2 regions of the Carboxydothermus ferrireducens DSM 11255 genome follow, and region 2 is predicted to be linked to the other one. Evidence: predicted binding sites of a transcription regulator. Region 2 holds the regulator's gene; the other holds the start of a gene.
The links. The regulator HrcA, encoded in region 2, represses chaperone genes, less so after heat shock. The targets are predictions, from matches to a motif close to ATTAGCACTCANNNNNNNTGAGTGCTAAT.
Positions count from the first base shown of each region.

Region 1: groES (co-chaperone GroES) is a predicted target of HrcA. The motif match lies at 1,575-1,603, and genes of this name have one in related genera.

Region 1 covers NZ_ATYG01000023.1:7,916-11,998, forward strand. The annotation lists gene groL (chaperonin GroEL) at 1-1,225, opposite strand, end outside; gene groES (co-chaperone GroES) at 1,252-1,536, opposite strand; gene CARFE_RS0109235 (MogA/MoaB family molybdenum cofactor biosynthesis protein) at 1,911-2,402, opposite strand; gene CARFE_RS0109240 (MOSC domain-containing protein) at 2,395-2,832, opposite strand; gene moaC (cyclic pyranopterin monophosphate synthase MoaC) at 2,835-3,308, opposite strand; gene moaA (GTP 3',8-cyclase MoaA) at 3,313-4,083, opposite strand, start outside.
Region 2 covers NZ_ATYG01000002.1:62,228-66,310, reverse strand. The annotation lists gene lepA (translation elongation factor 4) at 1-986, shown strand, start outside; gene hemW (radical SAM family heme chaperone HemW) at 970-2,100, shown strand; gene hrcA (heat-inducible transcriptional repressor HrcA) at 2,189-3,214, shown strand; gene CARFE_RS0101695 (TCP-1/cpn60 chaperonin family protein) at 3,230-4,083, shown strand, end outside.

The DNA.
Region 1 (4,083 bases), on a different contig from region 2:
CTTCTTCCACCGCTGCCCGTGTAGCGTTCAAAGCGTCTTCAATGCGGAGTTTCTTTTCTTTCATTTCGGTTTCGGTAGCAGCACCCACCTGGATTACCGCTACGCCACCGGCAAGCTTAGCCAGACGCTCCTGTAATTTTTCCCGGTCAAAGTCGGAAGTGGTTTCTTCGATTTGCTTCTTGATTTGAGCAATCCGCTTTTCAATAGCTTCCGGAGAACCTTGACCACCAACAATGATGGTTTCTTCTTTCTTAACCCGGACTTGCTTAGCCCGACCGAGCATCGAAAGGGTAGCATTTTCGAGCTTAAAGCCAAGCTCTTCGCTTACCACCTGGCCGTTGGTGAGGATGGCGATATCTTCAAGCATAGCCTTTCTCCGGTCACCAAAGCCGGGAGCTTTTACAGCGACACAGGTCAAGGTACCGCGCAGTTTGTTCACAACCAGGGTAGCAAGAGCTTCCCCTTCGACATCTTCAGCAATGATTAAAAGGGGCTTACCGGTTTGCACAACTTTTTCTAAAATCGGCAGTAAGTCAGCAATCGCGGAAATCTTCTTATCGGTGATGAGGATGTAAGGATCGTTTAAAATAGCTTCCATCTTATCGGGGTCGGTAATCATGTAAGGAGAAATGTAACCCCGGTCAAAGCTCATACCTTCAACTACTTCTAAGGTAGTGCCAAGACCCTGGGACTCTTCTACGGTGATAACCCCGTCTTTACCCACTTTTTCCATTGCTTCAGCAATTAGCTTACCGATTTCCTCGTCGTTAGCAGAAATTGCAGCAACCTGGGCAATAGCTTCGGAAGTTTCTACCGGCTTGGCAATAGCCTTAATTTCTTCTACCGCTTTGGCAACAGCTTTTTCAATACCTTTCCGTAAAATCATCGGGTTGGCACCGGCAGTAACGTTCTTTAAGCCTTCCCGAATGATAGCCTGAGCCAAAACGGTAGCGGTGGTAGTACCGTCACCGGCTACATCGTTGGTTTTGGTAGCAACTTCTTTTACAAGCTGCGCCCCCATGTTTTCTACAGGGTCAGCAAGCTCAATTTCCCGAGCAATGGAAACACCGTCGTTAATAATTTGCGGTGAACCAAATTTCTTTTCTAAAACAACGTTACGGCCTTTCGGACCAAGAGTAACCTTTACCGCATCCGCAAGAGCGTTTACGCCTCTTTCTAAAGCTCTCCGGGCATCTTCTCTAAATAATATTTGTTTGCCAGCCATTTATACCCCTCCTTTTTTTGTGTTTTTTATTCTAAAATCCCGAGGATATCGCTTTCCCGTAAGATTAAATACTCTTCACCATCAATTTTCACTTCGGTACCGGCATACTTGCTGTAAAATACCCGGTCACCAACTTTTACTTCCATGGGTACCCGCTCGCCGTTTTCTAAAATCCGACCGGAACCCACGGCTTTTACTTCCCCTTGCTGGGGTTTTTCCTTGGCAGTGTCAGGAATTACAATCCCGCTCTTGGTCACCTCTTCGCTGGGAAGTGGTTTTACCAAAACCCTGTCATGAAGCGGTCTGAACACGATAACCCCTCCTTTAAAGTAATTTTTTCTTATGTATTGTTAGCACTCACTTCAATAGAGTGCTAATACCAAGTATTATAATATAAAGAGAACCGGCGAAAAGCAAATTTTTAATTAAGGAATATTTTGGGCATATTCCTTGATTTATGCCAATTTTTCTGGATTATTTTTTCCAATCTTTCGTTTTTTACCCATTATACCTGCTTTTTCAACCGTATATCCTTACGTCAATCTATTAATAAATCTTTTCCCAGGATTACCTGTTTTATACACAATGCCGGTCCCAATTTTAAACGTCCAAACAGCAAAAACAGGGACGGTTCCGATATTTGCGTCTAAACGCCTAAAAAAAGAACCGTCCCTGCAATCGGTGTTCAGGGTTGGCCGCATTCGCCGCCCCGGGCCTGCAGGATTTCCAGGGCATGGGGGATTACCGGTAAGACTACTTCCAGGTTTTCCCGCACTCCTTTGGGACTACCGGGAAGGTTGATGATTAACGTACCACCCCGGGTGCCCGCTACCGCCCGGGTAAGCATGGCCCGGTTGGTTTTGGCCAGTGAAGCCATGCGCATCGCTTCGGGAATTCCCGGCACTTCCCGGGTAATTACGGCTTTAGTAGCTTCTGGAGTCACATCCCGGGGAGATAGACCCGTACCACCGGTGGTCAGGATTAAATCTAACTTTTCTTCGTCGCACCAGGAAATTAAGGTTTTAACGATTAATTCGTACTCATCGGGGATAACTTCATACTTCACCACCACCCCATCAATCTCCCGGACCATTTCCTTGATGACCTGGCCGCTTTTATCTTCCCGCTCTCCCCGAGAACCCTTATCGCTTAAAGTAAGAACGCCCACTTTAATCATGGTCAATTACCTCCACCGGATCCCCAACCTTAACTTCCCCGCCTTTTAATACTTTGACAAAGATGCCTTCTTTGGGCATCACGCAATCACCGGCCTGATAGTAGATAGCACAGCGGGTGTGACAGACTTTACCTATTTGCGTAACTTCCGTTAAGGCCTCGCCAATTTTTACTTTGGTCCCGACAGGAAGACTTAATAAGTCCACCCCTTCGGTAGTGATATTTTCGGCAAAATCCCCGGGATTAACCTTAAGGCCTAAATCCCGCATTTTTTGAATGCTTTCTACGGCCAGCAAACTTACCTGCCGGTGCCAGTCCCCGGCATGGGCATCCCCTTCAATGCCGTGGTTTTCCCTTAAATATGCCCGCTCAATATTTTTTTTGCGCATTCCTTTTTTCTCGCTGATATTAACCGCTACCACTCTGCCCACTTTTATTCCTCCCTTCTATAATCGCCGCTCTTACCACCGGTTTTCTCTAAAAGCCGGATATTTTTTATCACCATGCCTTTTTCTACGGCTTTCACCATATCATAGATAGTAAGAAGGGTCACGGAAACGGCAGTTAACGCTTCCATCTCAACCCCGGTTTTGCCCACACAGGTAACTTTAGCTTTTGCTTCAATGGTATCGGGCATTTTAATAGTAAAACTTATGTCCACTCCGGTTAAGTTTAAAGGGTGGCACATCGGAATTAAATCACCGGTTTTTTTGGCCGCCATTATCCCGGCCACCTGCGCTACCGCCAGCACGTCCCCTTTAGCGACCTTTTTATCTAAAATCAGTTCTAAAGTTTCCGGGCGCATGGTGATTTCTCCGGCAGCTACCGCTGTCCGTACCGTTTCTTGCTTTTCGGTCACCTCCACCATTCGCGCCCGTCCTTCTTCATTAAAGTGGGTAAGTTCCATCGCATTAACCTCCTATGTTGGCCATTGTTCCTAAAAAGTCCTTATCGCCAAACTCATGGGCCCTGGGTTTTCTTAAAATTGCCTCCCGCAAAACTCCGGTCAACTCCTCTTGCGAAATCCCGGACCGTAAAAGGCTTTTTATATCAACTTCCTGGTTTTTGGCCAGACAAAGCCTTAACTTACCGGTAGAGGTAAGCCTGAGGCGATTACAGTATTCACAAAAATGATTGGACAGGGGAGAAATTACCCCAATCGTTCCCAATGCTCCCGGCACTTCATAATAGCGGGCCGGCCCCGCGCCACCCACCGTTTTCCCCGGAATTAGTTTGTATTTGGCTGAGATGATTTCCAAGATTTCTTTCACCGAAACAAATTGCCGCTGCCACTTTTCCCGGTCATTTAATGGCATAAGTTCAATAAACCGCCAGTGCACCGGATAGCGAAAGATAAAATCCACGAAAGCATCGATTTCGTCTAAATTAATACCTCTTAATAAAACCGTATTTATTTTTACCGGAGTAAGGTCCAATTCCAGGGCAAGATTTATGGCTTCCAGCACATTTTTTAACTCGCCGCCGCCGGTAATCGAGCGAAATTTGTCCGGATTCAAGCTATCAAGGCTAAAGTTTACCCGCGAAAGCCCAGCACTTTTTAAATCTTGAGCGTAGCGGGGAAACAAGATACCGTTGGTAGTGAGGGCTAAGTCATCGATACCCGGTAAAGCTGCAATATTTTCTATTAAATATAAAAGATTTTTTCTAACCAATGGCTCGCC
Region 2 (4,083 bases):
ATACCATTACCAGTGCTGAAAACCCGGCTAAAGAACCGCTTCCCGGTTATAAGCAGGTCAAACCGATGGTTTTCTGTGGCCTGTATCCGGTAGAATCCAATCAGTACGAGGACTTAAGGGATGCTTTGGAAAAGCTAAAATTAAACGATGCTTCGCTAACTTTTGAACCGGAAACGTCGGTGGCCCTGGGTTTTGGTTTTAGGTGCGGCTTTTTGGGGCTTTTACACATGGAAATAATTCAGGAGCGTTTAGAGCGGGAGTACGGCTTAAACCTTATTACTACCGCTCCCAACGTTGTTTACCGGGTGGTGCAAACTAACGGCGAAGTTCTGGAGATTGATAATCCGGCAAAACTGCCTCCTGCGGGGAAGATTGACCACATTGAAGAGCCGTATGTGAAAGCAACCATCATGGTTCCCAAGGAATTTGTGGGAAATATCATGGATTTGTGCATTGAACGCCGGGGTGTCTTTATAAATATGGAATACCTTTCGGAAAACCGGGTAATGCTCACTTACGATTTGCCCCTGGCGGAAATTATTTATGACTTTTTTGACCAGTTAAAATCCCGTTCTAAGGGTTATGCCTCTCTGGATTATGAATTTATCGGCTATCGCCCCGGGGATCTGGTAAAGATGGATATTTTAATTGCCGGAGAGCCGGTGGATGCGCTTTCCATCATTGTTCATGAGGATAAAGCTTACTACCGGGGGCGACAGTTGGTTGAAAAACTGCGGGAGTTGATTCCCCGCCACCTTTTTGAAATTCCTATCCAGGCGGCAATTGGCTCGCGGGTAATTGCCCGGGAGACGGTCAAAGCTTTAAGAAAAGATGTTTTGGCTAAATGTTACGGCGGCGATGTTACCCGGAAGAAAAAGCTTTTGGAAAAGCAGAAAGAAGGTAAAAAGCGAATGAAACAAATTGGCAGGGTGGAAATTCCCCAGGAAGCTTTTATGGCGGTGTTGAAAATTGATAATAACAAATAAAGCTCAGGCCCTTTACCTGCATATGCCTTTTTGTCTTAAGAAGTGCCATTACTGTGCTTTTACCTCTTTTCCCGCGCCGGCGGGTGAAGGGGTATTTTCGTATTTAAGCTTAATAAAGAAAGAATTGGAATGGCGAAAAGATTTTTTAGCGCCTCTCCAGACCATTTATGTGGGCGGGGGAACGCCAACTTCCCTTTCGCTGAACGCTTTAGAAAAACTGGGGGAAATTATCTCGCCGTATATTTCCGATAAGCTTTTGGAGTTTACCGTTGAAGCCAATCCGGGAACGTTAAATAGGGAAAAAATTCGCTTTTTAAAAGATTTAGGAGTCAATCGTGTAAGCCTTGGGGCCCAATCTTTTAATGATGAGATTCTTTTAAAAATGGGTAGAGCCCATACTGCTGCTCAAACGCTGGATGCGTACAATTTATTGAGGGAAGAGGGCATAAACAATTTAAACCTGGACTTAATTATCGGTTATCCCGAGGGGCGCAAAAGCTTTATAAACACTGTAAAAACGGCCATAAGCTTAAAGCCGGAACATATTTCTTTATACGATTTAAAGGTAGAAGAAAATACCCGCCTTTATGAAGAAGTAGCAAAGGGTGAAATAATACTTCCGGAAGAGGATGAAGTAGTTTTATATTGGGAGGAAGCGATTAATCTTTTAGAGGAAAACGGTTACGAACGGTACGAAATTGCTAACTTTGCTCGAAATCAGCAGTATTCCCGTCACAACCTTACTTACTGGGAAAATAAACCTTATCTTGGCATTGGCCTTGCTGCCCATAGCAAGGTAGGCCTGTACCGGTTCTGGAATCCGAATACGATGCTGGAGTACCGGGAAATGCTTTTAACAGGAAAAAATTACGGAGAGGAAAAATTAACTTTAGAAGAAGATGCCAAAGAAGAAATAATTTTAAGATTAAGGTTAAAAACCGGGCTAAATCTTCAGGAGTTTCAAAAAAAATACCGGCGGGACTTTATGGCAGAGTTTGGCGATAAAATCCAAAAATTTATCGAACTTGGTCTGCTTTTCCTTGAAGATGATAGGCTTTTTTTAACCCGCAAGGGGAGTTTTGTAGCCAACACTGTATTAATTGAGTTTATCTAAACTTGACAAAAAACACTTGACAGTGCTATTTTTAATTTGAAGTTAGCACTCAACAAAAGAGAGTGCTAACAAAAAGGGGTGAAGCGGTATGATTGATGAGCGGAAAAGAAAAATTTTAATGGCAATAGTTCAGGACTACATCTCTACCGCTGAACCGGTAGGCTCAAGAACTATTGCCAAAAAATACGACCTGGGTATTAGCCCGGCAACCATCAGGAATGAAATGGCAGATTTAGAAGAAATGGGCTATTTAGAGCAGCCCCATACCAGTGCCGGGAGAATTCCTTCGGTTTTGGGCTACCGCTATTACGTCGACTACCTTATGGAAAAACCCTCTTTGAGCCGCGAAGAAGAAGAATTTATCCGGAAAGTTTATGAAGATAAAATCAACAGCATTGGTGATTTGCTGGAAAAAACGGGCAAAGTTTTGTCCAGCCTTACCCGTTATACCGCCGTTGTGCTTTCTCCGGAGGCAGGAAAAGTACCGTTAAAACACCTGCAGTTAGTGCTTTTACAGCCGGGGAAGGTATTGTTAATTATTGTATTAGAAGATGGGACCTTACACCATCGGGCTTTTGAAGTGCCCGGGGATATTACTGCTCAGGATTTAGAAAAAGTTTCAGCAATTTTAAATGCTAAACTTTACGGAGTAAATCCCGAAAAGATTCGTTATTCGCTTATTAAAGAAATATACTACGAATTAGCCCAGCACCAGAATTTAATTAATATTACTTTAGAATTAATCAGTAATTTAAACCAAGATAATCAGGAACATAAGATAATCTTGGGCGGACTAATTAACCTTTTTAACCAGCCGGAGTTTAAAAATGTGGAAAAGGTAAAAACCTTATTAAGCATATTGGAACAGGAAGAGAAAATAAGGGAAATCTTTTCCCAGTTAAATGTTGGGGTCAACGTGAAAATCGGGAGCGAGTTAAATTTAAAAGAAATTGAAGACTGCAGCATGATTGCTGCCGGCTACTTTTCCTACGGAAATAGCGTGGGCTTTATAGGAGTTTTAGGACCTACGCGTATGGAATACGCTAAAACCGTGGCGACGGTGGAGTTTTTAAGCAAGTACTTGTCGGAAATTATTGGTAATAAAAACTTTTAACAGGAGGATTTAAGGTTGAAAAAAGAAAACCAAACCCAGGAAATTGAAGAACGCTATCAGGCCCTTTTTTCCAATGCAGCAGCGGTAAAAGCCTTAACCCAGGTGGTGGCCAATAGCTTGGGACCCAAGGGCCTGGATGCGATGTTAGTGGATAGATTTGGGGAAGTGGTGGTTACCAACGACGGAGTAACGATTTTGACTTTAATGGATGCCCAGCATCCGGCAGCCCGAATGGTCGTTAATATGGCCCGGGCTCAGGAGAGGGAAGTGGGGGATGGTACTACTACGGCTGCAGTTTTAGCCGGAGCGCTGGTTTCTGAAGGAGTAAACCAAATTTTAAAAGGGGTTCCGGTTTCCAAAGTTTTAGCGGGAATGAACCGGGCGTTAAATCACGCTCTTTTCCTCATAAGAAAAAGTGCGATTAAGGTAGGAAGTATTACCGACGACAGGCTATTGGCGGCGGCCAAAATTGCCGGACGGGGTGATGAAAGGGTTGCTGCTATCCTGCGGGATGCGGCAGCAATGTTAGAAGATAAACTTCAAGATCCCGGGTTTAAATTAGCCGATTTGGTCTTGGCAAAAGTTGGGGCCGATACTGCGCTTATTCCGGGAGTGGTTATTAATAAGTCGCCCTTATGGGAGGAAGGATCACAAAAACTTCAGGAAGTTCGCCTTTTGGTTCTCGATGATGGTCTTTATCCCGAAGAAGTAGAAGAAGAAGCCCTTGCTTCCGAAGCCGGATTTGAGCAGTATTTAAAAAACCAGAAAATATTTCAGGAAAATCTCAAAAAACTAAAAGAATTAGGGGTCAAACTAATCTTATTGACCCGGGGAATCAGCGATATTGCCGAAGAGTTTTGTTACGAAAA